2 regions of the Mesorhizobium sp. M0408 genome follow, and region 1 is predicted to be linked to the other one. Evidence: riboswitches for the same ligand, from Rfam matches in the RefSeq annotation. Region 1 holds a riboswitch; the other holds the start of a gene.
The links. Region 1 has a riboswitch for thiamine pyrophosphate ahead of thiC (phosphomethylpyrimidine synthase ThiC). Riboswitches for the same ligand answer to the same signal wherever they lie in the genome.
Positions count from the first base shown of each region.

Region 1 (15,554 bases):
GCCAGGCGCGGATTATATTAGACTTATCTGATATGACGGCGCAAGCGCAGCTGCGACCCTCTGAACGACCAGCGTAGCAGCTGCCGGAGAGCTTCAAAGCGGCGGCTACCGCCTCACTGCCCTCCTCGTCTCGACGAAAGAGTTCGTTCGAATGATGCTTTTCCGTGGCTTTGCTCGCAAGTTTTCGTCAGCCAGCACAGGGCCTCCTCTTACGCTCGCTGGTCGTCAAGGCCCAGCGGCCACTAGCTGACAGTCCCCCCGCAGCCAAGCCGCTGGGCCCCTCGACGTGGGGAACGAGCATTGGAGACGATGTCGCGCTTTCCGTTACAGCCCGAAGGCGGGTGACAGATGACCGCGTCAGCCTCTCCACCCCGAGCTACGATTTCACGCATTCGATCAGGCACAGCTCTCTCGGGCTAGCGCGCCAAGCATGAGTCAGCTCCCGAATGAGCAGGTGCCGCCCAGTTCAGCTTCGGCCCTTGGGCGCGCAAAGTATTGGGCGAGATCGATCGGCAGTCCGGTCGGCAAATTGGGGCAGCGATGGCGAGAATGAATGCCAGGAACTTCCCTTCGGTGCCGCTTCGTCGATCTGTTTGCCGAGAAGACGCGCGCGCTGCGTGCCGCCCCCCATACCGCAGAGAACTCACTTCAGGTCACACACACACACGACGCCACCGAGATCCTGCATCACTTTTCTACTCCGACGCCGCCACGTCACCAAGATCGGTCGCGAGCGTGATCGCGGCTATCAAATCGGGATCGCGCACCGGAGCGCTCTATGAGTGAGCCCCGAACGGCGCGCTCGAGCAATCCGGCTCGACGTAAGGCGGGCCATCTGTGCCGGCCTCGTGACTAAGAGACGGGCGAATGGCGGTTCCTGGACTCACCTTTCTGGTCTGAAGTCGCTTCCTTGAGCCGGTGGCGGAGTTCTTGCTTGATCGACTTCAGCACCGTTTTAGAATCGGTTTTCGGAAAATTTGTCTTGTGGCATCAATTTTCATGGGATAGGATCATTTTTCGTAGGTTTTGGCCGACTAAACCAAAATTCGATGGAAGGATTCGCTTTTCATGCCTGCGGTGCAACAGCACCAATTTTCAGGTCCTGTTACCGTTTTTCAGGAAATCCGCCTTCCTGAAACGGCGACCCCGGCCGGGTACAGCGCCCTGATCGGAGCCTACAGGCTCGCCGCGCCCTTGCCCCGTAGGTTGTTCGCCACTGGCGAGCATCATCGCATTACCGAACGGGAAGGCTGGCGGATCATGACCCCCCGCCATGCCCCAAATCCTACCCTCGAAGGCCACCTGACCTTTGCGCTCAAGTACGAGGGACTGGACCTTGCCGTCCTCAAGCGGCTGTTCCAAGTGACCGGTCCCGCGCCGATCGAGGCGCTGGTCCGTGAAAGCCCGACCGGCAGTTATGCCCGCCGCATCTGGTTTTTATATGAATGGCTGAGGGGCGCGCGTATCGATCTGCCTGACGCGGAGGCCGGACGATACATTCCGGTTGTCGATCCCGAGCTGCAGTGGCCCGGACCCGACAAGACCGCTTCGCGCTATCGCGTAAGGGACAATCTCCCCGGCACGCGTGAGTTCTGCCCTCTGGTGTTCCGCACCAAGATTCTCGAAAAATTCATCGGCCTTGAACTACCGCGGCGCGCGGAGGCAATCGTAGCGGACGTGCCGCGCGACCTCCTTGCTCGGACCGCCGCCTTTCTTTTGCTCAAAGACTCGCGATCAAGCTATGCGATCGAGGGCGAGCACCCGCCGCAAGATCGCATCCAGCGCTGGGGCCGCGCCATCGGCGAAGCCGGCCGCTGGCCGATCGATCGCGATGAGCTGCTGCGTCTGCAAAGAATTGTACTTGGTGACGCTCGTTTCGTAAGACTTGGCTTCCGAAAAGAAGGAGGTTTCGTCGGTGAGCATGACCGAGACAACGGCACGCCCTTGCCCGATCACATCAGCGCTCGGCCCGAGGACCTGCCGCGGCTAATCGATGGAATGGCGGCGTTCGATCAGGGCCCCGCGCAAAAGCTTGATGCAGTCGTAGCCGCCGCAATCCTCGCCTTCGGTTTTGTCTACATTCACCCGTTCGAGGACGGAAACGGCCGCATTCACCGCTACCTAATCCACCACGTCCTTGCCATGCGCGGCTTCAATCCGCCGGGAGTGGTCTTTCCCGTCTCGGCCGCGATCCTGGACCAGATCAACGAGTACAGGGGCGTGCTCGAGAGCTATTCGCAGCGCCTTCTGCCGTTGGTGGAATGGGAACCGACGCCGCAATTCAACGTCCGGGTGCTGAATGACACCGGTGATTTCTACCGGTTCTTCGATGCAACCCCGCACGCCGAATTCCTCTATGCTTGCGTTCAGCGGACGATCGAACGGGACCTTCCCGAGGAAACCGCATTTCTGCAGCGCTACGATCAGTTCCGGCAGCAGGTGGACGCCTTTATCGACATGCCCGAGCGGTTGACCGATCTGCTCTTCCGTTTTCTTCACCAGAATGATGGACATCTATCGAACCGCGCGCGCGAAAAGGAATTCGCCGCGCTGACCAGTGACGAGGCAGGAAGAATCGAGGCGATCTACGCGCAAACCTTTGGTGCCCATTGAAGGTGTGATCATCAGGATTGATTTTTAGTCCGACGGTTTGCGATTCCCTTGTCCCTGCCTTCATCTCCGACGCTTGACTTGTCGCCGAGACATGCACGATTTTTTCCGCACGGTCTGACCGGCCGCCGATCAGCCGCGGCCAGAACGCGCTTGACAAACCGGAGCCGTCCCGTCCAACCTCACGCATTCACCAGGGGAGTCCCGGCAAGGGGCTGAGATACTGCTGGCATTCGCGGCGCAGTGACCCGTTGAACCTGATCCAGTTCATACTGGCGTAGGGACGGTGCAAGCGCTTTGCGGGAGTTTACGCCCGAGGTCCTGTTTCAGCAGGTCGCTAGAAGCGTCTTTTCATCCTTCCGGCACAGAACTGGGTCTCCAATGCAACGAGCAAAGGAGCCTCAAGATGAATGCCCTCACCCCCGCCGTCTCGACGGGACCGCTGCCTGCCTCACGCAAAATCCACAAATCCGGTACCATCCACCCGCAGCTCAGGGTGCCGATGCGCGAAATCTCCGTCCATCCGACGGCAGGCGAGCCGCCGGTGACCGCTTACGATCCGTCCGGCCCCTATACCGACCCGACTGTCGAAACCAGCATCGAAAACGGCCTTGCACGGCTTCGCCATGAATGGGTCACCGCGCGCGGCGATGTCGAAGCCTATGACGGCCGCCACGTCCGGCCAGAAGACAATGGGTTTGCGGCGGGCGAGCGCCTAACACCGGAATTTCCAGTCCGCAACCGGCCACTCCGGGCCCAGACCGGCAAGGCGGTGACACAGCTTGCCTATGCGCGCGCTGGCATCATCACGCCCGAAATGGAGTTCGTCGCCATCCGCGAGAACCTTGGTCGCGAGATCCTGCACGGCAAGCTTGAGCGCGACGGCGAGGCCTTCGGCGCGGCGATCCCCGACTTCGTCACGCCTGAATTCGTGCGCGAAGAGGTAGCGCGCGGACGCGCGATCATTCCCGCCAACATCAATCATCCCGAGAGCGAGCCGATGATCATCGGCCGCAATTTCCTGGTGAAGATCAACGCCAATATCGGTAATTCCGCCGTCACCTCCTCGATGGCGGAAGAGGTCGAAAAAATGGTGTGGGCGATCCGCTGGGGCGCCGACACAGTGATGGACCTATCGACCGGCCGCAACATCCACAACATCCGCGAATGGATCGTGCGCAATGCGCCGGTGCCGATCGGCACTGTGCCGCTCTACCAGGCGCTCGAAAAGGTCGGCGGCATTGCCGAGGACCTGACCTGGGAAGTGTATCGCGACACGCTGGTCGAGCAGGCCGAACAGGGCGTCGACTATTTCACCATCCATGCCGGCGTGCGGCTGCACTACATCCCGCTGACCGTTGACCGGGTCACGGGTATCGTCTCGCGCGGCGGCTCCATCATGGCCAAATGGTGCCTGCACCATCACCGGGAGAGCTTCCTCTACGAGCATTTCGCTGAAATCTGCGACATCTGCCGCGCCTATGATGTGTCCTTTTCGCTCGGCGACGGCCTTCGTCCCGGCTCGATTGCCGATGCCAACGACGCGGCGCAATTCGCCGAGCTGGAAACGCTCGGCGAGCTGACGCAGATCGCCTGGGCGAAAGATTGCCAGGTGATGATCGAGGGGCCCGGCCACGTGCCGATGCACAAGATCAAGGCGAACATGGACAAGCAGCTCGCCGTCTGTGGCGAGGCGCCGTTCTATACGCTTGGACCGCTGACGACCGACATCGCGCCGGGCTACGACCACATCACTTCCGGCATCGGCGCGGCGATGATCGGCTGGTTCGGAACGGCCATGCTCTGCTACGTCACGCCCAAGGAGCATCTCGGCCTTCCCGACCGCGATGACGTCAAGACCGGCGTGATCACCTACAAGATCGCAGCGCACGCGGCCGACCTGGCGAAGGGCCACCCGGCGGCGAAAGTCAGGGATGACGCCCTTTCCCGCGCGCGCTTCGAGTTCCGCTGGGAGGACCAGTTCAACCTGTCGCTCGACCCCGAAACCGCACGGTCCTTCCACGACCAGACCTTGCCCAAGGAGGCGCACAAGCTGGCGCATTTCTGCTCGATGTGCGGACCGAAATTCTGCTCGATGCGCATCTCTCACGACATCCGCGCCGAGGCACAGAAAGAGGGCATGGCGGCGATGGCGGCGAAATACCGCGAGGGCGGCGATCTCTACGTGCCAGCGGACGAGACCGGCGCACCGCTCACGCCTCAGCCAGGTAAGCCATCATGAAGGTGCTGATAAAGGGGGCCGGCGTCGCCGGCCTCACCGCCGCCTTCGAACTCGCCGCCCGCGGCGCGACGGTCACTGTCGCCGAGATCCGGCATGGCCTTGGAGGCAATGCGTCGTGGTTCGCCGGCGGCATGCTGGCGCCATGGTGCGAGCGTGAAAGCGCCGAGCAGCCGGTGCTGGACCTTGGACGTGACGCTGCCGACTGGTGGGATGCGGTGCTGCCGGGTCAGGTGACACGGGGCGGAACACTTGTCGTGGCCCCCCCGCGTGATGCCGGCGAGCTCGACCGCTTCGCCAGCCGCACGTCGGGCCATCGGCGTGTCGATGAAGACGAAATTGCGCTCCTGGAACCCGACCTCGCCGGCCGCTTCCGGCGCGGACTGCTCTTCCCAGATGAGGCTCATCTCGACCCGCGCCAGGCGATGGCAGCACTTCATGACAAGCTCGCAGCCATGGGTGTCAAATTCCACTTCGGCACCGACGCCCGGCATGTTTCCGGTTTCGATCGTCAGATCGACTGCCCGGGGATGGCCGCCGTCGATGACAGGCTTCGCGGCGTTCGCGGCGAAATGCTGATCCTAAACACGCCAGACTTCTCGCTGTCGCGCCCCGTCAGGATGCTGCATCCGCGCTTTCCACTCTATGCAGTGCCGCGCACCGACCACCGTTTCATGATCGGCGCGACGATGATTGAAAGCCAGTCCGCCCGACCAGTCACGGCGCGTTCGATGATGGAGCTTCTGGGTGCCGCCTATGCCCTTCATCCGGCCTTTGGCGAGGCCGAGATCGTTGAAGCCGGTGTCGGCGTCCGTCCAGCCTTTCCCGACAATTTGCCGCGCGTCGAAACGAACGGTGAGATCATCGCGATCAATGGGCTCTATCGTCACGGTTTTCTTCTCGCCCCCGCCATGGCGCGCCAGGCTGCCGACCTGGTTTTCAATCAAGACAGAACCAAGGAGCTTGCTCATGAAACTGATGGTCAACGGCGAAGCGCATGAGGTTGCCGCCACCACGCTGGCCGAGCTGCTTGCCGCGCTTGACTATGAGGGCGATTGGCTGGCGACCGCCGTCAACAGCGACCTCGTACATAAGGCCAACCGGGCAGAATTCCGGTTGAGCGATGGCGACCGGATTGAAATCCTCTCGCCCATGCAGGGAGGCTAGCATGTTCGACCTTCTCGGGACGACGCTTCCTTCTCGCCTGCTTCTGGGCACGGCTCAATACCCTTCGCCGGCCATCCTTGCCGACGCGGTCAAGGTGTCGGGCACCTCGGTGGTGACCGTCTCGTTGCGCCGTGAAATGGCAGGCGGCAGGGCTGGCGAAAAATTCTGGTCGTTGATCCGCTCGCTTGGTGTCAGAATCCTGCCCAACACTGCTGGCTGCCACTCCGTCAAGGAAGCGGTCACGACCGCACAAATGGCGCGCGAAGTCTTCGGCACGCCCTGGATCAAGCTCGAAGTGATCGGCAATCACGACACGCTGCAGCCGGACGTGTTCGGTCTGCTCGAAGCCGCCCGCATCCTGTGCGAGGACGGTTTTGCGGTGTTCCCGTATACTACCGACGACCTTGTCGTCGCCGAGCGGCTGCTTGCGGCGGGCTGCAAGGTCTTGATGCCCTGGTGCGCACCGATCGGTTCCGCCCTCGGGCCGGTCAACATCATGGCGCTGCGCTCGATGCGCGGACATTTCCCTGATGTCCCGCTGATCGTGGATGCTGGTCTCGGACGGCCATCGCACGCGGCAACAGTCATGGAGTTCGGCTTTGATGCTGTGCTCCTGAACACAGCGGTCGCCAAGGCGGCCGATCCGGTCGGCATGGCGTGTGCGTTCGGCAAGGCGGTCGAGGCCGGTCGAGAAGCTTTCAGCTCGGGGATGCTCGAACCCCGCGACGTCGCGGTGCCATCGACACCAACATTCGGCAGGGCGGTTTTCTCATGAAGCTCGATCCCTTCTACCTGATCGTCGACAGCGCCGCCTGGATCGAACGGCTGGTGCCACTTGGCGTCAAGCTGGTTCAGTTGCGCATCAAGGATAGGGACGAGACCACGCTGCGGACGGAAATCCGCCGCGCGAACGACGTCTGCGCGGTCCATGGTTGCCAACTGATCGTCAACGACTATTGGCGGCTCGCCATTGAGGAAGGCTGCGACTTCGTCCATCTCGGCCAAGAGGATTTGGCCGCGGCCGACCTGCTGGCGATTAAGTACGCCGGATTGAAGCTCGGGCTCAGCACGCACGATCATCTCGAACTGGAAACGGCGATCGCTGCCGAGCCCGACTATATCGCGCTCGGCCCTATCTATCCCACCATCCTGAAGCAGATGAAATGGGCGCCGCAAGGGCTCGAGCGGATGAGCGAGTGGAAGTATCGGGTGGCGCCGATCCCATTGGTCTCCATCGGCGGCCTCAACCCCGACCGGCTCGACGGTGTCTTCGAGGCTGGTGCGGACAGCGCGGCGGTGGTCACCGACATCACGTTGAATGCCGATCCCGAAGCGCGCACGCGAGAATGGATCGAAAAGACAAAGCCATGGCGCTGAGGCGAGAACCGCATGTGCTCGTGGTCGGCGGATCAGACTCCAGCGGTGGGGCTGGAATTGCACGTGATATCGAGACGATCTCTTCCATTGGCGTGCGCACCTGCCTGGCTGTCACAGCGCTGACGGTGCAGACGCACGAAGCCGTGATGGAAATCCATCCTTCGCAGCCCGATCTTGTGGCCGATCAGATGTGCGCCGCGCTGCAGGCCAACAAGGTGGCGGCAATTAAGATCGGCATGCTCGCAACGGCTGAGATCGTCGTTGCCATTGCCGGCGTGCTGCGCGAAAATCCGCAGGTGCCGGCAGTGCTCGATCCGGTGCTGGCCTCGAGCTCCGGCCGGGGGCTTCTGGAAGCAGGTGCCATCGCTGCCATGAGGCGCGATCTGATGCCGCTTTGCTGCCTTGTGACCCCCAATCTCCTCGAGCTGGCGCTCCTTGTTGGTGCGGAACCGCCAGCCGACGAGAGCGACGCGGTGAGACTGGGACGGAAATTGCTGGCAGCCGGCGTGCCGGGCCTGCTGATCAAAGGGGGCCACGCATCAGGACCTCGATCAACCGATATTCTGTTGCGTTCGGATCAAGAACCAATCCGCTTCGACGCACCTCGTCTTGTCGCATCAATGCGCGGGACGGGTTGCATGCTGGCTAGCGCGATTGCGGCGCATCTGGCGAAGGCGAAGCCGCTCGAAGACAGTGTGCGCGAAGGCAAGCGGCTTGTCTTGGCCATGTTTAAGAAGAATGCAGCAGACCGACGAAACTTGTAAGATTTTCCAACTCTCGAAAGACACGCCTGCCTCTCGCGGGTCCGGGCTGGTAATTTCCCTTCGTAATTCACCTCACTCGACAGGAGTAGTTTGACGGCCTCGCCAGGCGGCGACCGCGAGATCAACGATGGCGAGGCGGCCGTCGTGCGCCGTATCTAGTGCGTTGTGTGGCATCCTTTCCCCACATCCGACTGCGATCCTGGAATTCACCTTGGTCGCGAGCTCCTGCTAAACGACGCCCCTCGACGGGAGCGGTCGATCCCGCGTCTCGGCTGCGGCGGCGCTAGGCTGACGCTCCTTATGCCGTCCTGTTGAACCGGACTCGGGATCACGAACTGCTCCATGCGGCACTCGTTGACAAGCCTGCCGTGATATGAACAGGATTATACAGGCTCACTGAACAGGTACCATATGAAGCGGCGCTCGGTTCAACTGTCTCCCGGCACGGGCAAACCCGAACAGATCGCCACCGTTCTCGAACATGAAATCCGCTCCGGTGTTCTCGGCTTCGGCGACCGGCTGCAAAGCGAGAACAAGCTCGTCCAGCGTTTCTCCGTCAGCCGCAACACCGTCCGCAAAGGCCTCGAGGAACTGTCCAACCGCGGGCTGATCACCACCAAAGTCGGCATCGGCTCTTTCGTCACCTTCGATGGCAAACCCGTTGATGACTCCATCGGTTGGTCGCGGGCGCTCGCCAACGCCGGCGCCAACGCCGAGACGCGGACGCTGCGGCTCGAGGTGATCGAGGACCCCGGTCTTGCCGCACTGCTTGGTATAGAAAACCCGTTTTTCATCGCTGTCGACCGGGTGCGCACCAATGCCAGCGACGGCCACGCCATCTCCATCGAGCGCAGCCGCCTGCCATTATCGCCGGAACTGGAGGATGTGCCGTTGCGCGGCCTGCGCGAAGGCTCGCTGCACCAGACGCTGCGCGGCGCGGGCCTCATTCCCGACCATGGCGAGGAATGGGTCGGCATCGAAATGCTCAACGCCGAGGACTCTGCAATCCTCGGTTGCCCGCAAGGCACGCCGTTCCTTCGCGGTCGCCGGTTGACCCGCGCCGCCGATGACCGGCCGATCGAATATGTGACCAGCCTGCTCAACCCGGCGCATTTTGCGCTGCATATGAGGTTCTGAGTGATGCCGGACGACAACACCGGGAATATGACTGATCGGGCCATGGGGGCGCTTGTCGGCGGGGCACTGGGGGATGCGCTGGGCATGCCGACGCAGCTTTTGTCGCCGGCCCGGATTGCCGAACTCTACGCCCATGTAGAGGGCTTCATTGCTCCTTTCGCCGACCATCCGGTGTCGAAGGGGCTTCCCGCTGGAACGATCACCGACGACACCGAACAGGCGCTTCTGCTTGGCCGTATCCTGGTCGAATCCGGTAACCGCTTCGATCATACGCGGTGGGTCAACGCGCTGCTCGACTGGGAGCGCGACGTCAAAGCGCGCGGCAGCTACGATCTGCTGGGACCATCGACCAAACGCGCCATCGACGCCATCAACAATGGCGTGCCGGCCGAGGAAGCGGGGCGCAGCGGCGACACAAATGGTGCGGCCATGCGCATTGCGCCGGTCGGCATCATGATGCCGCCAGAGCCGCTGGACGCGCTGGTCGCCAAAGTTGCCGAGACCTGCCGGGCCACGCACAACACCTCGATTGCCATTGCGGCCGCAGCCGCCGTTGCGGCGGCCGTCAGCCGCGGCGTCGCCGGCGGCGACTGGCGCGCCGCTTCCGACAGCGCCATCGCCGCGGCGAGGGGCGGAGCAACGCTCGGCCATTGGGTGACCGGCGGTGACATTGCCGCGCGCATTGGGTGGGCGCAGGAGCTTGTGCGCGGCAAGGCGACGAAGGACGCGATCCGGCTGATCACCGATCTGGTCGGCACCGGCGTCGCCAGTCAGGAGTCCATTCCGGCTGCATTCGCGGTGCTGGAAATCGCCGGCGGTGATCCCTGGCAAGCGGCGGTGATTAGTGCCAATCTCGGTGGCGACACCGATACGATCGGCGCCATCGCGACCGGCATGGCCGGCGCCTGCACCGGCTTTTCCCGATTGCCTCAGAACCGCATTGCTGACCTCAAGGGCATCGACATAGCGGCGGTTGGCGCGCTCACCGCCGACCTTGTTGCGGCCCGTATATCCAAGCGCCGTGCGGACAGGACCGGTCCCGGCAAGGATGCGGCGGCATGAGTGGGCGTCTCGTCCATGTCGGCAGCACGGTGGTCGACTATGTCTATCGCATCGACGCCTTGCCGGCGCCGGGTACGGAGAAGACGGCGTCGAGCTACACGCAAGTCGCCGGCGGCGGCTTCAACATGATGGCCGCGGCCAGCCGCACCGGCATGAAGGTGGTGTTCGGCGGCCAGCTCGGCAGCGGACCCAATGGCGACTTCCTGCGCACGGCCTTAGCCAGTGAGGGGATCGAGACACTGACGCCGCCATCGCCCGTCATGGACAGCGGCAATTGCGTCGCCATGATCAGCAGCGATGCCGAGCGCACCTTCGTCTCGTGGCCTGGTGCGGAGAGCTTGCTCAGCCTTGACATGATGGCGCCCGTCTCGGTCGCACCGGGGGATTGGGTGTTCACCTCCGGCTATACGCTTAGCTATCCGGGAAGCCGAGACGCGCTTGTCGACTGGATCGAGGCACTTCCGGCCGACACACCGCTTGTCCTCGACCCGACACCTGTCGTCGTCGACATTCCCCGCCCTATCCTGTCGCGGATACTCGCCCGCACCAACTGGTTGAGCTGCAACACGACGGAAGCGGCCGCGATTGCCGGTCCGGGCGGCGTCGAGACACTCGCGTCACGGCTTCTTAGCGACCACTCCCCGAAGGCCGTCGGCGTCGTTATTCGCGCCGGAGCGAAAGGCTGCCACATACGGCTGGCCGATGGCTCGGCGCAAACGAGTGCCGGCTTCAAGGTCGACGCCATCGACACCAATGGCGCCGGCGACACCCATATCGGCGCTTTCGTGAGTGCGCTGGCGCGCGGCGTGCCGCCTTTTGAAGCAGCGCGCTACGCCAATGCGGCGGCGGCCATTTCCGTCACCCGCCACGGTGGTTCATCAGCGCCGACCGACCACGAGATCCAGACATTCCTAAGCCATGCCGGCGGTCCGCCGATCGGCCTCCATGGCCGGAAGCAAGAGGCCAAACGCCCGACAGCCTGACAAAGCCCGGGAAGCGGGCAAACACAGAGAGGAACGAACATGCGCATGCCCGACTTGACTGCCCTGCTGACGGCGACCGCCGTCTTCACCTCCGCACTCGCATTTGCCGCCAAGGCCGACGAGGTGCACGTACTCAACTGGAAGGGCTACGGCGCCGACGAGCCGTGGGCCATCGAAGCCTTCGAGAAGGCGACCGGCAACAAGGTCGTCAACGATTTTTTCAATTCCGAACAGGAGATGCTGACCAAGCTCAGGACCAATCCCGGCCTTTACGATGTCGTCATGATCAACGCCGCCTTCAACGACCAGGCGATGGCGGAAAAGCTGATCCAGCCGATCGACACGTCCAAGCTGCCGAACTTTCCCGACATCAGCAAGGACAAGGCCGGATCGCCGATGCTCGTCCATGACGGCAAGGTCTATGGCGTGCTGTGGGTCTGGGGGCTGACGGCGCTCGCCATCAATGAAAAATCCTTCGATAAGCCGCCGACGAGCATCGCCGAAATGTGGGATCCCGCTCACAAAGGCCGCGTCACCATCCGTGATGATGCCGTCGAGGCGGTTCAGTTCGGCGCCATTGCCACCGGCCAGAACATCAACGACATCAAGGATATCGAGGCGGTCAAGGCGAAGCTCACCTCGCTGATGCCGCAGATCAAGACGTTCTGGAGCTCGGAGAACGACTGGAACCAGATGGCTGCCTCTAACCAGATCGACATCGGCACCTATTGGAGCGGCTCGGCCGACCGCGCCAAGACCCATTTCAAGCTGCCGGTCGCGCTCGTGATCCCGCAGGAGGGCGCTGTCGCCTGGCTCGACGCCTTCTCCATTCCGGTCGGTTCCAAGAATGTCGCCGGCGCCGAGGCCTTCATCAACTACATGATCGACCCGAAGTTCTATGTCGAATGGGTCACCAAGGTCGGAGCCCCGGTATCCGCCAACACCAAGGCTGTAGAAGCACTTCCCGGGGATGCGTTCAACCGCAAGGTGATGGGTGACCCGGCAGTCGCCAAGCGCATTCAGTTCCAGGCGCCGATCACAGACGCCCAGCGCGAAACCTATCTGTCGCTCTGGCAGCAGCTCAAGGTCGACGTGAAGTAACAGCAGAAGCCGGGATCAGCCGACCATCCATGTCGGCTGATGCTTCCCCATCCTGGGAGGTGGATGTCATGGCAGCACAGGTTGCGGCCGCGTCGCGCAGCGGATTGAGATCGGCCTTGCCACTGCTGGCGCCTGCCTATCTCTGGCTGACGGTTGCGATCTTCCTGCCGCTCTCAGCCATGGTCTTCTTCTCCTTCATGACCGACCTGCCGCTGTCGGGAAAGCCGTGGGCGTTCACGCTCGAAAACTATGCCGCCTTCTTTTCACAAAGCCTTTATCTGACATTGCTTTTGGCCTCGCTGCGCCTCGGCCTCGAGGTGACGCTGTGGTGCATCGTCATCGGTTATCCCGCCGCTTATGTGCTGGCCAAGGTGCTGAAAGGCCGCAGCCGAGAGGCGATTTTCCTTCTCGTCATCCTGCCGTTCTGGTCGAATGGGCTTGTGCGCATCTTCTCCTGGGCGATGGTGCTGCGTGAAGGAGGCATTCTCGACACCGCGCTCAACGCCGTGCTGCCGTTCAAGATCAACATCGACCTGATGTATTCTTATCCGGCGGTCATCATCGGGCTGGTGCACTCCTACGTGCCTTACATGGTGCTGACCTGCTACTTGACCCTGCAGGCCATCGATGACTCGCTGATAGAGGCCGGGCGCTCGCTCGGTGCCTCGCGGCTGCAGGTGCTGAATCGGGTCATCATTCCGCTGTCGTTGCCGGGGCTGGTGGCGGGCGCAGCGCTCATCTTCGTCCCGGTTGTTGGTTCGTTCATGGAACCGCGCATCCTCGGCGGCCGTACCGGCACCTTTTACGGCACTGTCATCGAGGACCAGTTCGTCGCAGTGTTCAACTGGCCGCTGGGTGCTGCGCTCTCCTTTATCCTGTTGGCCGTCGTGCTGGTCATCCTGGCGGTTGCCTCGCCGGTGCTGCGGAGGGCTACGTGATGGCGACGACACGTGTTCTCGAATGGCTCGGCCGCCTCTACATCTGGCTATTGCTCGCCTTCCTCTATGTGCCCATCGTCATCATGGCCCTGATGTCTTTCAACGTTTCGCCCTTCTACCAGCTGCCGTTCGAGTGGACGACGGAATGGTATGTCTCGCTGTGGCAGAACGCCCAGCTTATCTCAGCCACCTGGAACAGCGTCGAAATCGCAGTCATCAGCACCATCATCTGCGTCGTGCTTGGCTCGGCCGCGTCACTTGCGCTCTACCGCTATGAGTTTCGCGGCAAGAAATTCCTGCAGGCGCTGCTGTTTCCGCCAATCGCCATTCCGTGGCTGATAACCGGCACGGCGATGTTGATCTTCTTCTTCGGCGTCGGCATTGGGCGCGGCCTGTTCGCCATCCTGCTCGGGCACGTCGCGCTTGCGCTGCCCTACGTCATTGTCGTCGTGTCGGCCCGACTGCAGACCTTCGCGCCCGAGTTGGAAGAGGCGGCGCGCTCGCTCGGCGCCAATCAATGGCAGGTGACGAACCGCGTCACGCTGCCCTGGATCATGCCGGGCGTCATTGCCGGCGGGCTGTTCGCCTTCGCCGTGTCCTTCGACCAGTTCGTCGTATCCTACTTCCTGTCGACGCCCGGCCAGACGACGCTGCCGGTCGAAATCTACGCCGCGATCCGCAAGGGATTCACACCCGAGATCAATGCGGTCTCGACGATCATCATTGTCGTGTCGATGGCACTGATGCTGCTGACGGCGCGCTTCTTCAAATTCGGCGGAGAGAAATAAATGGCTGGCGTCCAAGTAGCGAACGTGTCGCGCGCTTTCGGTGCCCATAAGGCGCTGGACGATGTCTCCATCGATTTCGCCGATGGCGGCTTCTATGCCCTGCTCGGGCCGTCAGGCAGCGGCAAGACCACGCTGCTGCGACAAATCGCGGGCTTCGACTTTCCCGATTCCGGCCGCATCACCATAGGTGGTGAGAGCGTCGAGCGGGTGCCGGTCGAAAAACGGCGCATCGGCATGGTGTTCCAGAACTACGCCCTGTTTCCCAACATGAGTGTTGCCGGCAATGTCGCCTTCGGCCTGTCGGTACGCGGCGAGCCCAAGGCAGTGATTGCCAGCGAGGTACAGCGCGCACTCGACCTCGTGCAACTCGGCAGGCTCGGCGGCCGCCGGCCGCACCAGCTGTCCGGCGGCCAGCGCCAACGGGTTGCGCTCGCTCGCGCGATCGTCATCCGGCCGCGCGTGCTGTTGCTTGACGAGCCACTCGGCGCGCTGGACAAGGCGCTGCGCGTCGACATGCAGATCGAGCTCAAGCGCATCCAGCGCGAGATCGGCATCACCACCATCTTCGTCACCCACGACCAGGAAGAAGCGCTGACGATGAGCGACCGCATCGGCATTCTGCGCGATGGCAAGCTGGTGCAGGAAGGCTCGCCCGAGGAGATCTACGATCGGCCGAAGAGCGAGTTTGCCGCCACTTTCCTGGGCGACGCCAACATCCTTCGCGGCGACAGCACGGGCAACGGCATCCGACTGCCGGACGGCACAGCGATTGCCGCTGGCGCGGGTGCCAAGCTTGCCGCTGGTGCCAAGGCAAGCTGCGCCGTGCGGCCCGAACGCCTCCGCATCTTCATTGATGCCGAGGCTCCGGATGCGGCCAATGCGAATGTGCTGCGAGGGCAAGTGTCCAAACGCATCTTCGCCGGAAATAGCAGCACTTACTTTGTCGAGCGTGCCGGCCAGACACTCAAGGTGATTGTGCAGAACACCGGCGCTGGCAGGCTGGCGGAAGGTCAGGACGTCGTGCTGAGCTGGTCGCCAGAAAGCACGGTCTTGATCGCGGCGGGTTAGATTGACAATCACCGTCGATTTTGTCGTCGGCGTTGCCGCGGTGGCCTATCCGGGCAAGGGTGGCGGATTTACCAAGACGCTGCTTCGCGGCCGCACCTCTCGCGTCGTGGTGACGATGGGCATGCCTTCCTTCTTTACCGGCTCTGGTTCCTCGGCCACGGCATTGCCGGCATGGGGCGCAGCATCTTCGGCGCATTCATGCACGGCTCGACCTCAGCGCGGCAGATCGACGGCGAAGCCGATGGGCCTTCCGAGCCCTCTATGGCGTTATAGGTCTTGGCACCGTCGGCCCTTAGCGGAGCATGACGGAAAAGGCTGAA
Region 1 is NZ_JAMYRO010000002.1:92,185-107,738, forward strand. It holds gene NKI67_RS02620 (Fic family protein) at 1,069-2,613, shown strand; TPP riboswitch at 2,796-2,912, shown strand; gene thiC (phosphomethylpyrimidine synthase ThiC) at 3,017-4,852, shown strand; gene thiO (glycine oxidase ThiO) at 4,849-5,850, shown strand; gene thiS (sulfur carrier protein ThiS) at 5,819-6,016, shown strand; gene NKI67_RS02640 (thiazole synthase) at 6,018-6,791, shown strand; gene NKI67_RS02645 (thiamine phosphate synthase) at 6,788-7,393, shown strand; gene NKI67_RS02650 (hydroxymethylpyrimidine/phosphomethylpyrimidine kinase) at 7,384-8,157, shown strand; gene NKI67_RS02655 (GntR family transcriptional regulator) at 8,569-9,294, shown strand; gene NKI67_RS02660 (ADP-ribosylglycohydrolase family protein) at 9,322-10,356, shown strand; gene NKI67_RS02665 (PfkB family carbohydrate kinase) at 10,353-11,339, shown strand; gene NKI67_RS02670 (ABC transporter substrate-binding protein) at 11,379-12,440, shown strand; gene NKI67_RS02675 (ABC transporter permease) at 12,509-13,378, shown strand; gene NKI67_RS02680 (ABC transporter permease) at 13,378-14,166, shown strand; gene NKI67_RS02685 (ABC transporter ATP-binding protein) at 14,167-15,234, shown strand.

Region 2 (15,554 bases), on a different contig from region 1:
TGCCGGCCGCGCCGGCCGGCATCTGCGCGACGGCACCTTCGGCGTCACCGGCCAGGTCGATCCGCTGGATGATGAACTGGTCAACAAGATCGAGGCGCATGATTTCGACCCGGTGAAAGTGCTGCAGTGGCGTACCGCGCATTTCGATTTCGCCAACCTCGATGCGCTGAAGCGCTCGATTGAGACCAACGCCCCGGTCGAAGGCCTGACGCGCGCGCTGCCGGCAGTAGACGCGCAGGCGCTCGAGCATCTGTCGCGCGACGAGGACGTCCGGGCACTCACCACCGATGCCAGGCGCGTGGCGCTGCTGTGGGAAGCCTGCGCGCTGCCCGACTACAGGAAGATCGCGCCGGCCCAGCACGCCGACTTGATTGCCTCCATTTACATGGACCTTGCCAGGCATGGCCATGTCGACGAGAACTACATGGCCGAGCAGGTGCGCCGTGCCGACACCACCGAAGGCGACATCGACACGTTATCGCACAGGATTGCCCAGATCCGCACATGGACCTTCGTCTCCAACCGGCCCGGCTGGCTGGCCGATCGGGCACACTGGCAGGAAAAGACGCGCGAAATCGAAGACAGATTGTCGGATGCGCTGCATGAGCGGTTGACGAAACGTTTTGTAGACCGCAGGACTTCCGTCCTCATGCGGCGCCTTAGAGAAAACACGATGCCTGAAGCCGAAATCAGCCCAACCGGAACCGTCCTCGTCGAAGGCCATCACGTCGGCGAGTTGCAAGGTTTCCGCTTCACCGCCGACCAGAGCGCCGGCGGCGAAGACGCCAAGGCGGTGCGGGCGGCGGCGCAGAAGGCGCTTGCCGCCGAGTTCGAGTCGCGGGCCGAGCGTTTCGGCGCCTCTGCCAATGGCGACATTGCGCTGGGTTCGGATGGCACGCTGCGCTGGATCGGCGCCCCGATCGGCACGTTGGTTGCCGGCGAAGACGCTTTGAAGCCGCGTCTCGTTCTGCTCGCCGACGAGCAACTCACCGGCCCGGCCCGCGACAAGGTTGCGGCGCGCGCCGAGCGCTTCGTCAATTTCCAGATCGAATCCCTGCTGAAGCCGCTGGTCGACCTCAAGAATGCGGAGCAGATCACCGGCATCGGCCGCGGCATCGCTTTCCAGCTTGTCGAGCATCTCGGCCTCATCAACCGTCGCGACATCGCCGACGAGATGAAGTCGCTCGACCAGGAAGGCCGCGCGGCGCTTCGCCGTCTCGGAGTGCGCTTCGGCGCCTACCATGTCTTCGTGCCGGCGCTGATCAAACCGGCGCCGGCCGGGCTGATAACGCTGCTGTGGGCGCTGAGAAACGACGGTAAGGACAAGCCCGGCTTCGGCGATGTCGTTCACGCACTGGCCTCCGGCCGCACCTCGGTGGTCATCGATCCGACCTTCGACAAGACCTTCTACAAGCTTGCCGGCTACCGCAATCTTGGCCGGCGTGCTGTACGCGTCGATATTCTCGAACGGCTGGCCGACCTGATCCGGCCGGCGACCAACTGGAAGCCGGGCCTCGGCCCTCGCCCCGACGGCGCCTATGACGGTCAGTCCTTCATGGTCACGCCGCCGATGATGTCGATCCTCGGCGCCACCGCCGACGACATGGAAGAAATCCTGAAGGGACTCGGCTATCGCGCCGATGCCAAACCGGCGGCCGAGGTCAAGGCGCGGCTCGAAGCACAGGACAATGCCGCGCGTGAAGCTGCCGCTGCAAAGCAGGCGGCGGAAGAGGCTGCGCGAGTCGAGCAGGCGAGGATGGCGGAAGCATCTGCCGCGGCAGAGCCGCCGGCGGAGGCTTCGGAACCTGTGTCGGATGCGGCTCCTGTTGCGGAGGCGGCGGCCGAAGCTGTGACCGAAGCGACGGCAGAGCCTGTCGCGGAAGCTCCAGCCCCTGAAGCTGCGGCAGAAGTCACGCAAGAGACCCGGCCCGCCGCGGAGGCGACTGCTGAAGCGCCTGCGGAACCAGCGGCCGAGCCAACGGCGGAACTTGGGGCAGAAACTGAGGCTGCGGCACCGGCAGAACCGCCGGTTTCCGACACTACGGAAGCATCGCCGGCCGAACCTGCAGCGACGGCAGGAGCCGTCGCCGGCGAAGCTGCTCCAGAAGCCGAGGAGCCAAAACCCATCCTGTTATGGCGGCAGGGCCGTTTCGACCAGCGCCCGCGTCATCGCCAGCATGACAACCGCCCCCGGGACAATCATCGGGACGGTCGCGCGCGCAATGGTCAAGCTGCGCCGGGCGGCCGCAGCGATGCGCCGGCAGATGCCGGCGGGCAGCCGACGCCGGGCGACCGGCCCGCCCGTCAGGGGCGTCACGATCAGCGCGACGGCGCCGGCAAGCCACGCTTCGACCGCAGCAAGTTCAAGCCCAGGCCGCAAGGCGAGGCGGCAGAGCAGCGCGCCGGCAAGCCGCAAGGCGAACGCCCCGACCGGCGCGAAAACCGGCCCGACTGGAAGGCTGGCCGGCAGGACGGCAAAGGCGGCGCCCAAGGCGCAAAACCCGCCTTCCAGCCAAAGCCGCGTGAGGAACGCCCGGTCCGCTTCGACCCGGACTCGCCCTTCGCCAAGCTCGCCGCGTTGCGCGACCAGCTGAAGAAGTAGGCTGCTCGTCCAATGGTCACTGATGCCCGCCAGCGCATCGACAAGTGGCTGTTCTTCTCGCGCGCGGTAAAATCGCGCACGCTGGCAGCCAAGCTGGTCGTCGCCGGACGCGTCCGCATCAATCGCGACAAAGCAGCGCAGGCCTCCGATACGGTCCGGCCGGGCGACGTTTTGACCATCACGCTGGAGCGGCGGATCTTCGTCTGGAAGGTCCTTGGCACCGGCGTACGGCGTGGCCCGGCCGAAGAGGCCCGCCTGCTCTACGAGGACATGTCGCCGCCCCCCGCGCCCAAGGGCGAGGCGCTTCCGGATGCGGTGCCGCCGTTGCGCGAGGCCGGCAGCGGTCGCCCGACCAAGAAGGAACGCCGCCAGACCGACCACCTGCTCGGCGACGATTGAGCAAGGTCGAACGCCCGCTTTGCCGGCCTTCCGGAATTCCATTCCGGAAACCGCGGCACCGCTGGCAGGGGCCGCCCTTGCCACCAGCGGACAAAGGCGTTACCTCACCAAAAAAGCCCAATAAAATGGGACGTCCCGGAGCCGACCAATGACCTATGTCGTGACCGACAATTGCATAAAATGCAAATACATGGACTGCATCGAGGTCTGTCCGGTCGACTGCTTCTACGAAGGTGAGAACATGCTCGTCATCCACCCGGACGAGTGCATCGATTGCGGCGTCTGTGAACCGGAATGCCCGGCCGACGCGATCAAGCCCGACACCGAGTCGGGCCTCGACAAATGGCTGCAGATCAACACCGAATATGCCGACAAATGGCCCAACATCACCGCCAAGAAGGAGCCGCCGGCCGACGCTAAAAATTTCGATGGCGAAACTGGCAAGTTCGAGAAATATTTCTCCGCCGAGCCCGGCGAAGGCGACTGACGAGCCTGCCGGCTGCGGCGGCCTGACGCCGCGTAACAGACGTGATACATTAACTGCCTTGACAGGCGGCGACGGCGCGTGGCCTTCGCGCGTGCAGCAAAACCTTGATTCTTCCGACTTTTTGTGTTATATCAACCAAACATGCCGGTGACACAACGTCGATTTATGGCGCAAACGCCCCAAATCACTGAAAGGTGAATTTCTCAATCCGGACCAGAGCGATCTGGGGCAGGCGGTCGCAATGTTGCGATTTGCCGGTCCTGGCCTTTCCGGTGAGTTCATCGTTGTGTGGCTAAGGACCGGTCACCCCGGTCGCACGAGTTCGGGCCGGCACGATGCCGGTACCACAACAAGGAGTTCAGGGCGTAATGGCAACGATCACCCCGCAGAAGAAGTCCACCGCAGCGCGCCACGGTTTCAAGACCGGCGAGTACATCGTCTATCCGGCGCATGGTGTCGGCCAGATCGTCTCGATCGATGAGCAGGAAGTCGCGGGCCACAAGCTGGAGCTGTTCGTCATCGACTTCCAGAAGGACAAGATGCGCCTCAAGGTGCCGGTCGCCAAGGCGACCTCGATCGGCATGCGCAAGCTGTCGGAAGAGGATTATGTCGAGCGCGCGCTGAAGGTCGTGCAGGGCCGCGCCCGCGTCAAGCGCACCATGTGGTCACGCCGTGCCCAGGAATATGATGCCAAGATCAACTCCGGCGATCTGATCTCGATCTCGGAAGTGGTGCGCGATCTTTACCGCGCCGATAACCAGCCGGAGCAGTCCTATTCCGAGCGCCAGCTCTACGAGGCGGCCCTCGACCGCATGGCCCGCGAGATCGCGGCCGTCAACCGCATGTCGGAGACCGAAGCGGTCCGTCTCATCGAGGTGAACCTCAACAAGGGCCCGAAGCGCGGCGCCAAGGCCGACAACGAGGAAGCCGAGCAGGAAGAAGCTGCTTGAGCTTTTCTCGTCTTCGAATTCAGAAAAACCCGGCCTCGCGCCGGGTTTTTTTGTCTTAGCTGACCGGCGACGGGCATATCTAACCTTCGCCGCCCTCCCTTTCCGCCTCGTGCTTCAGCGTGGCAATGAACCGCTTGGTCCGCTGGCGTTCCGGGTTGCTGAACAGCACCGCGGCCGGGCCTTGTTCGACGATGTTGCCGGCATCGAGGAACACCACTTCCCGCGCGATCTTGGAGGCGAGCCGCAGGTCATGCGTCGCCATCACCATGGTCGTGCCCTCGCTGGCGAGCTTGCCGAGCACGTCGACCACCTCCTGCGCCAGTTCCGGATCGAGTGCCGAGGTCGGCTCGTCGCAGAGCAGGACCTTCGGCGAAGGCGCCAGCGCCCGGGCAATCGCCACGCGCTGCTGCTGGCCACCTGACAGGGTCGCCGGCCAGGCATCGGCCTTGTGCGCCATGCCGACTTTTTCGAGCAGGGCCAGCGCCCGTTCGCGCGCCCTCTCCTTGGGCCATTTCAGCACCGTCACCAGCCCCTCCATGATGTTCTCGATCGCAGTGCGATGCGGAAACAACTGGAAATTCTGGAACACCATGCCGGTCTGCAGCCGCAGCCGCTGGATATCCCTGGTCGAGACCCTGCCGCCGGGGTGGAATTCGAGTGCATCGTCGCCGATCCGTACCGTGCCTGAAGTCGGCAGCTCGAGCAGGTTGATGCAGCGCAAAAGCGTGCTCTTCCCTCCGCCCGACGGCCCGACAAGCGCCGTAACGCTGCCTTCCTCGATGGTGACGGTGACGCCCTTCAGCACCAAATTGTCGCCGAAACGCTTTTCGATGTTGGTGAGGCCGATCATGCGCGCGCCTCCAGGAAGCCGCCATAACGGTTGAGCCGCGTTTCCAGCCGCGCCTGCAAGGCCGACAGCACGGAGCTCATGACCAGATAGAGGGCCGCTGCCTCAACATAGAGGATCAGCGGCTCATAGGTGGTGGCGACGATGCGCTGCGCTGCCTGGAACATCTCGGGCACGGTGATGGCGGCGGCGAGCGAAGTGTCCTTGACCAGCGAGATGAAGGTGTTGGACAGCGGCGGCACCGCGACGCGCCCCGCCTGTGGAAGAATGGTGCGCCGCATTGCCTGGGCCCAGGTCATGCCGATCGAATAGGCCGCTTCCCACTGGCCCTTCGGTACCGAACCGATGACGGCGCGGATGATTTCCGACGAATAGGCGCCGATGTTCAAGGTGAAGCCGATCAGTGCTGCCGGAAAGGCGTCGAGCAGGATGCCGACCGATGGCAGGCCGTAGAAGATAAGGAACAGTTGCACGAGAAGCGGCGTGCCGCGGAAGATCCAGACGTAGAAGCGGACCACGGCGACCAGCGGTTTGGGACCGAACAGCCGGACAAGCGCCACGACCAGGCCGAGAACAAGACCGAATGCAAACGACAGCAGCGTCAACGGCACGGTGAAGATCAGTGCAGCCCACAGCAGCGTAGGCAGGGATTCCAGCATCAATTGCAGCCAGTGCGGCACGAAGGCTCCTCCTTGCCAGATTGCCGTCGCTCATATCACGCGAAAGCGGCGGGCCGTCGAAAGACAGCTCGCCGCGATACGAACGACGCGGGCCGGCATTCGGCCCACACGAGAAAGCCGTTTTACTTCGAAACGTCCTGGCCGAAATAGGTGTCGGCGATTTTCTTGTAGGTGCCGTCGGCCTTGATGTCGGCCAGCGCCTTATTGATGGCGGCCACCAGTTCCGGATCGCCCTTGCGCACGATGACGCCGGAATAGTCGGCGTTTTCTTCCTGGGCGGCAATCTTCACATTGGCGTCGGGCTTGTGCTTCTTGAAGTCGAGGAAGGACAGGCTGTCGTTGATGGTGGCGTCGGCGCGGCCCGTAAGAAGCAGCTGGATCGACTGGTCGAAGCCGTCGGTGCCGACGAGTTCGGCGCCGTTGGTTTCAGCCAGCTTGCCGAAGTTCGAAGTCAGCGATTGCGCCGCTTTCTTGCCCTTGAGATCGGCGAAGCTCTTAATATCGGTGTTGTCGCCGCGCACGATCAGCACCGCCTTGGAGGCGATGTAGGGATCCGAAAAGTCATATTTGGCCTTGCGCGCCTCGGTGATGCCGACCTCGTTGATGACGGCATCGTAGCGGTTGGCATCGAGACCGGCGATCAGCCCGTCCCATTTGCCTTCGAGGAACTGGGCTTTGACGCCGAGGCGCTCGGCGATGGCCCGCGCGATCTCGACGTCGAAGCCGACCAGCGCGCCGGAAGCATCATGATAGGTGAAGGGCGCATAGGTTCCTTCCGTGCCGACCTTGAAGACGCCGGACTGCTTGATCTGGTCGAGATTGGCGCCGGCGTGACCGGCGGCGATGGCCAGAACCTGCAGCGTTCCGGCGATGATGAGCGATTTGAGCCATTTCATTTTTCTGTGATCCCGTCCTTGGCCGATGTCCGGCGTCATTGCGAGTGCCGGAAAATGACAGATGCGCGATGCCAGAATAAGAAACTAAATTTCAAAAATCTCGCGCCCTTGAAATCCAATTCTCAACCAGCATCTCCGGGCGCCATCCGGCTGAGTCAAGGCCGGTGGCGAATCGCCTGGAACAGCGCAATCGACATGACAGTCCGGGGGAACATTCCCCCGCATGGCACGTTCTTCGCTGTTGTAGGGCGCGGCGCCGCCATTTCAACCATCGGCGCCAACTCACGATTCGATCGCACCGCAACGCCTGGAGCAGGAGCGCGGCATGATGGAAGACAGTGCAGGACGGACCATGGTTCGCGCGGCGATGAAAGCCCCTTATCTGGAACGTGACGAAGAGCATCTCCTGGCGCTGCGCTGGAAGGAAAACAATGACCAGCACGCGCTGCACCGCATCACCGTCGCGCATATGCGGTTGGTCATTTCCATGGCGTCGCGGTTTCGCCACTACGGCCTTCCGCTGGGCGACCTGATCCAGGAAGGCCATGTCGGGCTGCTGGAGGCAGCGGCCCGTTTCGAGCCCGAGCGCGAGGTGCGGTTCTCGACCTACGCGACTTGGTGGATTCGCGCCTCGATGCAGGACTATATCCTGCGCAACTGGTCGATCGTGCGCGGCGGCACGAGCTCGGCGCAAAAGGCGCTGTTCTTCAACCTGCGGCGTCTGCGCGCCCGCCTGGCAAACGGCGCCGAGCAGATGTCGAATGCCACGCTCTACCGCGAAGTGTCGGCGGCTCTCGGGGTATCGGAGGCCGATGTGGCGATGATGGATTCCCGCCTTTCGGCGCCGGACAGCTCGCTCAACACGCCGCTAGCCGACGATGCGGGCGCAACCGAGCGGATGGAGTTCCTGGTTTCGGATGACCCGCTGCCCGATGAGGTCGTCGGCGATACGATCGACGTCGAACGCCGCTCGGTGTGGCTGAAGACGGCACTCGGCGCTCTCAATGCGCGCGAGCTCAGGATTATCGAGGAGCGCCGGCTGAGCGACGAGGGCGCGACGCTCGAAGCGCTCGGCGAGACGCTCGGCATCTCCAAGGAACGTGTCCGGCAGATCGAGGCGCGCGCCATGGAAAAGCTCAAGGCGGCGCTGGTAAAGCAGAATCCGGAATTTCTCGCAGCCTGAATCGCGTCGGCTGCTATTTGTCGGTGACGATCTTGACCTTGTCGCCGGCCGAAACCGCGGCACCCGGCGACAGCGCGTTGAGCACCCTGAACAAATCCAGCTTGCGGTCGACGCCGACCATCTGTGCGGCCAGGGAGCCCATTGTCTGGCCGGGCTGCACCGTGACGATGCGGATACGCAGTGGCTTCAACGCCGCCTTCTCGGCAGCACTCAGGATGCGGAACGAGCCGCTGACCGAGCGCGCCACCGTGCTCAGCGAGGTGCTGGCCGAAGGTGCCGCGGTCAGCAAGCGGTAGACCTGGCCGCCGGCGCGGATCACCGCAATATCGAATTGCCAGCCGTCGGCGCCGGCATGCGCGGTTGCCGCTTCGTTGCCGTTGATCGTCTCCTGGCGCACGCTGCTGTCGTTGAGGCCGGCAACCCAACCGCTGCGGATGTAGTCGGTCAGCGAGCGGTTCTTGTCGATCGAAACGCCGTCGAAGCGGATCGCCATGTCGCCCGGGCCGGTCGCCGTCACCGCCGCCGCCGAATTGTCGATGACGAAGCCGTTGGGCACCGAGAACGACACGCCGAGGCCAGGGTGCAGGAAGGTTTCGCCGCGCACATAGCCTTCCTCCGGCGTGTCGCCGTAAAGTAGCCCGTCTACGCCGGCAAGAAATGAATCGCGGTCGCGCGACCCGACACCGGGCGCGCCGAACTGGCGGGCGTGGCGCTGCGCGAGGTCTATACGCTGCGGCGTGTTGGGGTGCGTCGCCAGGAAGTCGAGGCTGGCGTCGGTAGCGCCGCTGATTGAGCGGAAATCGGTATAGGCCGACATCGACTGCAGGAAGCGGCCGGCGGCGTAGGGATCGAAACCGGCTTCGCCGATCGACTTGATGCCGATGGCGTCGGCCTCCAGCTCCTGATTGCGCGAGAACTGGGCCAGCCTCAGCTTGCCGCGGATCAGCGCCGCCTTGGCCGTCGGGTTGTCGCCGAGCACATCCGAAACGACCTTGGTCGCCAACCCCTCCTCGGCTTCCAGCTGCTGGCGCTGCAGGCCGTGGTTGGCCGTAACGTGGCCCATCTCATGCGCGATGACGGCGGCAAGCTCGGCGGAATCGTTGGCCAGCGCCAGCAGCCCGCGGGTGATGTAGAGATAGCCGCCCGGCAGCGCGAAGGCATTGACGTTGGGCGAGTTGAGGATGGTGATGCGGTAGGTCTGGGTTGGGTTGGCCGACACCACTGTCAGTCTGCCGACGATCTTGGCCACCATGCGCTCGAGCTTGGGGTCGGAATACTCGCCGCCATAGGTGGCGAGGATGCGCGGGTGCTGCGCCTTCGCCAGTTGAGCGAGCTTGCCGTTGGCGGCGACATTGTCGACCGTGATCGGCTTGTCGGAGGGCTGGAAGCCCGATTCCTGCACGTCGGGAGGCGTGAACATCTGGCAGCTTGCCAGCGCCACGGCAAGACCGGCCAGCGCCAGAAAGCGCGCCAGCGGTTTCACCCTCCGATTGTCGATGCCGGTCGGCAGATCGGCGTCCTTTCAAGTCCTGGCACGTGACCGCGAAAATCGGGCGCGATTTCCGGAAAGCATCACGCGCAAAATCAAGTGCTACGGCGTCCTTCGTGCGTCCGACAGATACGAGGCAGCAAGGGCAAATCACGGTCTAGGCCGGACCAGCTCCTGGCGGACCTAGCCACACTACCTCGACCATGGCAAGCAAGCGCCGCTTCGCCTTCCGCCGGTTTGACCATAAATTATGTCCGCTTCCGGGCAACATCTCGTGATCCAACCGCAAACGGACCCGAGCCGATATAGCGTCGGAATGCCTCCGGTCCAGCCCCGACGAAAAAATCGGCCGCGGTGCCCGTCGCGGCAACCGTGCCACCATCCAGGAAAATCATGTTTTGGCCGATACGGCGCGCATCGTCCGGCTGGTGCGTGACGAATAGCACCGTCATGCGCTGCTCCGAATGGACGTCGGCCACCAGGTCGAGCATGTCGTCGCGCAGTGCCGGTCCGAGCGAAGCGAACGGCTCGTCGAGCAACAACACCGGCCGGTCGCGCACCAGGACACGGGCGAGCGCGACGCGCTGCCGCTCGCCGCCCGAGAGTTCGCGCGGCAGCCGGCTTTCCTTGCCGGCAAGGCCGACGCGCTTCAGCGCTGCGGCGATTGCGGCGCGGTCAGCCTCGCTCAGCCTGAGCGAAGACGAGCGGCCGAGCCCGACATTCTGCTCGAGGGAAAGATGGGCAAACAGGTTGTTTTCCTGGAACACCATCGATACCGGCCGCGCTGATGGCGGCGCAGTGCTGACTTCGGCGCCGCCGATCAGCACGCGGCCTGACCGCGGCGTCTCGAAGCCGGCCACCAGATTGAGCAGCGTCGACTTTCCCGAACCGCTCGGCCCCATGATGGCGGTGATTTCCGACGCCGGGAAATCGACATCGAATACAAGCGGCGTTTCACCATAGCTGAACGAGACATTATCGAGCCGCACGGCCGCGCCTTTTTCCACCGAAATGGACCGTTCCGGGCTGATCGGCATCATGATTTCTCGCTCCTTCCCAGCCAGTCCGCGGCCAACACCAGCGCCAGGCAGACAAGGCCGAGCAGCAGCGCCAGCCCGGCCGCATCCTCGGTGCGGTAACTGCCCATGCGCGCCAGCAGCAGATAGGGCAAGGTCTGCACGGAATCGCTGCCGAATAGCGCAATGACGCCGAGATCGCCGAGCGACAGCGCCATGGCGAAAGCGAAGCCGGTGGCGAGTGGCCTCCGTAGCGACGGCCAGTCGACCAGCCGCAACCGGTTCCAGCCCGAGATACCAAGCTGTGCACAGAGCCGTTCGTGGCGTTCGCTCGCCGCGTCATAGGCAGGGCGGATGGCGCGGATGGCGAACGGCATCGCCATCACCGCATTGACCGCAACGACCATGACAGGGGCGATCGCAAAGACATCGCCGACGGTGCGCAGGAGCAGGAACCAGCCGGCGCCGATGACGATGGGCGGCACCACCAGGACGAACCCCGCACCGGTGTCGGCCAGATGTTCGAGCAGTGTCCGCCGGCCTGTCCGCCGGGTGAGCGCCAGCGCCCGGCGCGCCATGACCAGCGACAGCGACAACGCCACAGAGAGCAGCGCCGATAGGAGGGAGAGCACGGCACTGGTCGCCGTCGCTTGCCGCACCGCGCTCTCGCCGGCCAGGCGGACGAGATCGGCGCCAAGCCCGGCTGCCAACGTGGCCGCCATCGGCCCGGCGACAAACAGCAGTGCCAGCCCGATCGCCAATGCGTTCAGCACGGTCTCGGCCGCACCGGCTGAAAAATACCGGCGCGGCGCCACCGGCAGATTGGCATCCCCGACCATATTGGCGCCGAGCCGCGTCAAGGCCAGCACGACGACGAAGGTCAGGGCAATCTGCAGCAGGGTCAGCGTCACAGCCCGCGCCGGGTCGAAGTCGAAACGCAGCGCCTGGTAGATGGCAACCTCCAGCGTGGTCGCGCTGGGTCCGCCGCCGAGCGTAAGCACGATGGTGAAGGAGGTGATGCACAGCATGAAAACGAGCCCGGCAACGCCCGGCAAGGCCGCACGCAGCGGCGGCCATTCGATCAGCCGGAAGGCCGGCACAGCACCCATGCCAAGCTGGCTCGCCAGCCGCCATTGGTCGGCCGGCACGGTCTGCAACGCCTCCAGGAACAGCCGCGTCGCCAGCGGCAGGTTGAAGAAGACATGGGCGACGAGTATGCCCGACAGGCCATAGATGCCGGGCCAGCTCTGGCCGCCTAGCGCGCCGAGCGTGCCGGCAAAATAGCCGGCGCGGCCATAGAGCGCCAAGACACCGAGTGCGGCAACAATGGCCGGCAGCGCCAGCGGCACGGCGAAAAGCTGGAGGATGAAGCCTCGCCCGAAAAAACGCGGATGCCGCGACAGGGCGCGCGCGACGAACAGCGCCGGTGCGACGGAGAGCAGGGTCGACAGCAGAGCCTGCCAGAGCGTGAAACGGACGACGCGCAAGAGATAGGAATCGAAAGCGGAGGCGGCGCCGGACAGGTCGCGTGTGGCTTCGACGACGAGCCCGGCGAATGCACCGCCGATCAGCAGCGCGATGGCGGCGAGCGCGACGATGCCGGCAGTGACGCGGGGATCGGCCGGATGACGCGTACGCATGTCGCGCTACCCGACACTACGACAGGTGTTGATCGAAGGAAATACCTGGCAATGGCCGAGCCCACCCCTCTCTGGCCTGCCGGCCATCTCCCCCTCAAGGGGGGAGATTGCGCACTCAGCCGCCTTCGCCAATCTCACAAGTGGCAGGACGAGGAGAGGCGACAAAGCTGCCGATCTCCCCCCTTGAGGGGGAGATGGCCGGCAGGCCAGAGGGGGGTGGCTTGGCGCAAACATCCGACGAGGCTTGAGCCCTACTTGCTCATCGCCGCAAGCCACTCATCGACCCAGGCCTTGCGGTTGGCCGCGACGTCTTCCGGGCTGAACAGCAAGGTCTTGGTCGGCTTGACCAGCTTGTCGAACGCCGGGTTGAGCGGCTTGTCGGTTTTGCCGGCCGGGAACATCCAGTTGGTTTCGGGAATGACATCCTGAAATTTCGGTCCGGTCATGAAGGCAATGAACTTTTCTGCCAGCGGGTTCTTCGCACCCTTGGTGGTGATCCCCGCAACCTCGATCTGCAGATATTCGCCCTCCTCGAAGGACGCCGCCTGGTAGCGCTCGGTGTTTTCGGCGACCATGTGGTAGGCCGGCGAGGTGGTGTAGGACAGCACCATCGGCGCCTCGCCCTTGGTGAACAGGCCGTAGGCCTCGCTCCAGCCCGGCGTTACCGTCAGCACCTTCGCCTTGAGTTTGGCCCAGGCTTCCGGCGCCTTGTCGCCATAGACCGACTTGACCCACAGCAGCAGGCCAAGGCCCGGCGTCGAGGTGCGCGGATCCTGGATGACGATCTTCTCTCCGGCATCGCCCTCGACCAATTCCCTGAGGCTCTTCGGCGGGCTCTTCAGTTTTTCGGTATCGTAGACGACGGCGAAATAGCCATAGTCGAACGGCACGAAAATATCGTCGCTCCAGCCGCCCGGCACACTGACGCCCGACACGGTGCCGTGCAGCGAAAACAGGCCGGTTGCCTTGGCGTCGGCGGTTAAGTTGGTATCGAGGCCAAGTACGATGTCGGCCTTGGTCGCGGCGCCTTCCAGCTTCACACGGTTGAGCAGCGCCACGCCGTCGGCGACCGAGACGAATTCGACGACGCAACTGCATTCGGCCTCGAAGGCCTTCTTCACCGCCGGTCCCGGACCCCAATCGGCGGTGAAGCTTTCATAGGTATAGACCGTCAGTCTATCCTGTGCCGATGCCTGCCCTGGCAGGGCGAGCGCGGATGCCGCAAGCAGGACAATTGAGACAAGAGAGTGGAAAAAACTGCGCATCGGCGCCTCCTTCGTTCGCGTTGAAAGGAATTGAGGCGTCGGGCTGTCCGAAACGTCTAATCCCTCCGCCGGTACAAACCGGATCAGGTTCAGCGGGTTGGCAGTCTTGCCTCTCAGCCGGTCCGCGAAAATCGCGTCCGGCACCCCGTTAGAGCGTTGCGACACATAGGCCCGGCCGAAGTGCTGCGCAAGCGGAAGTTTGCCGGGCATCCAAAGCCCAGCCTTCCGTTTCGTCTGCCGTTTCATCTTCCGTTTCCGGGGCAGGGCTGGTAAGGGCCACGAGATATGAGCACATTCACCATCCTGCTTGGCGGCGATCTCATCCGCACGCCGCTGCTCGACCGCCAGGTCGAAGGCTCGCGCGTCATCGCCGCCGATGCCGGCATCGGTCATGCCCGCATGCTGGGCCTGAGGCCGGAACTCTGGGTCGGCGATTTCGATTCGGTGCCTGCCGATTTGCCGGAGGATCTGGCCGCCGTGCCACGGCAGGTATTTCCCGCTGAAAAGGACAAGACCGACGGTGAACTCGCTATCGCCGCCGCGCTCGAACGCGGTGCGACCAGCCTTGTGCTCGCAGGCGCCTTCGGCGGCAAACGCACCGACCACATCTTCCTGCATCTGGCGCTGAGCGTCCGGCTGGCGGAAGGCGGAACGGAAGTGCTTTTGACCAGCGGCGCACAGGAAGGCACTCCTTTGCTGCCTGGAAAGACTGGCTTCGACTATGTCGACGGCACGCTGTTTTCGGTGCTCGGCTTTTCGGATCTCGCCGGCCTGACAGTCACCGGCGCCAAATGGCCGCTCGACCATGTCGAGGTTGCGTTCGGCTCGTCGCTGACCATTTCCAACGAGGTCAGGGGCCGGCTGGAAATCGCGCTGGCCAGCGGCCGCGCGCTGCTGCTCGCGCATCCCTACCCTTTTCCGGAAAGCTGAGCCCAGAAAGCTGACATGGCGCCGCCGCTTCTCAATCTCGACGGGATAAAGCTGACCTTTGGCGGCACGCCGCTGCTCGACGGTGCCGCCCTGACGGCCTCAGTTGGCGACAAGATCGCCCTGGTCGGCCGCAACGGCTCTGGCAAGTCGACGCTCCTCAAGATCGCCGCCGGGCTGATCGAACCGCAGGACGGCGAAGTCTTCCGCCAGCCTTCGGCGACCGTGCGCTACTTGCCGCAAATGCCCGACATGGACGGCTTTGCGACTGTCCGCGCCTATGTCGAGGCGGGGCTCGGGCCGGCCGACGATCCCTACCGCGCCACCTATCTGATGGAGCATCTCGGCCTGACCGGCGAGGAACGGCCGAACGACCTCTCCGGCGGCGAGGCGCGGCGCGCCGCCCTCGCCCGCGTCATGGCGCCGGAGCCCGACATTCTCCTCCTCGATGAGCCGACCAATCATCTTGACCTTTCGGTCATCGAATGGCTGGAGGAGGAGCTTGCCCGCACCTCCTCGGCACTGGTCGTCATCTCGCATGACCGCCGTTTTCTCGAGCGCGTGTCACGCGCCACAATCTGGCTCGACCGCGGCCAGACCCGCCGTCTCGACAAGGGCTTTGGCTATTTCGAGGAATGGCGCGACACGGTGCTGGAGCAGGAAGAGCGCGAGCAGCACAAGCTCGGTCGCCAGATCGTGCGCGAGGAGCACTGGCTGCGCTATGGCGTGACAGCGCGGCGCAAGCGCAACATGCGCCGGCTCGGTGAGTTGCAGACCATGCGCCAGCGCTTTCGTGGTCATCGCGGCGCCGAGGGTGCGGCGACGATGACAGCCAGCGACGCCGCCGAATCCGGCAAGCTGGTGATCGAAGCCAGGAACATCGAGAAGAGCTTTGGCGATCTGACCGTGGTCAAGGGATTCTCGACCCGCATCCAGCGCGGCGATCGCGTCGGTCTGGTCGGGCCGAACGGCGCCGGCAAGACGACGCTGTTGAAGATGCTGACCGGCGAATTGAAGCCGGACGCAGGCACGGTGCGGCTCGGCACCAATCTGGAGATCGCCACGCTCGACCAGAAGCGCGAAGCCGTCGACCCGCAGGAGACATTGGCGCAGTATCTCACCGACGGGCGCGGCGAGAACCTCGTCATCAATGGCGAGCAGCGCCACGTCGTC
Region 2 is NZ_JAMYRO010000003.1:94,756-110,309, forward strand. It holds gene NKI67_RS04475 (helicase-related protein) at 1-2,602, shown strand, start outside; gene NKI67_RS04480 (RNA-binding S4 domain-containing protein) at 2,615-3,001, shown strand; gene fdxA (ferredoxin FdxA) at 3,150-3,488, shown strand; gene NKI67_RS04490 (CarD family transcriptional regulator) at 3,857-4,438, shown strand; gene NKI67_RS04495 (amino acid ABC transporter ATP-binding protein) at 4,518-5,288, opposite strand; gene NKI67_RS04500 (ABC transporter permease subunit) at 5,285-5,965, opposite strand; gene NKI67_RS04505 (amino acid ABC transporter substrate-binding protein) at 6,088-6,861, opposite strand; gene NKI67_RS04510 (RNA polymerase factor sigma-32) at 7,187-8,044, shown strand; gene NKI67_RS04515 (M48 family metalloprotease) at 8,058-9,527, opposite strand; gene thiQ (thiamine ABC transporter ATP-binding protein) at 9,782-10,573, opposite strand; gene thiP (thiamine/thiamine pyrophosphate ABC transporter permease) at 10,570-12,189, opposite strand; gene thiB (thiamine ABC transporter substrate binding subunit) at 12,441-13,454, opposite strand; TPP riboswitch at 13,498-13,612, opposite strand; gene NKI67_RS04535 (thiamine diphosphokinase) at 13,740-14,384, shown strand; gene NKI67_RS04540 (ABC-F family ATP-binding cassette domain-containing protein) at 14,400-15,554, shown strand, end outside.
Region 2: it holds a riboswitch for thiamine pyrophosphate, as region 1 does, so the genes downstream of both, thiB (thiamine ABC transporter substrate binding subunit) here and thiC (phosphomethylpyrimidine synthase ThiC) in region 1, are expected to answer to the same signal.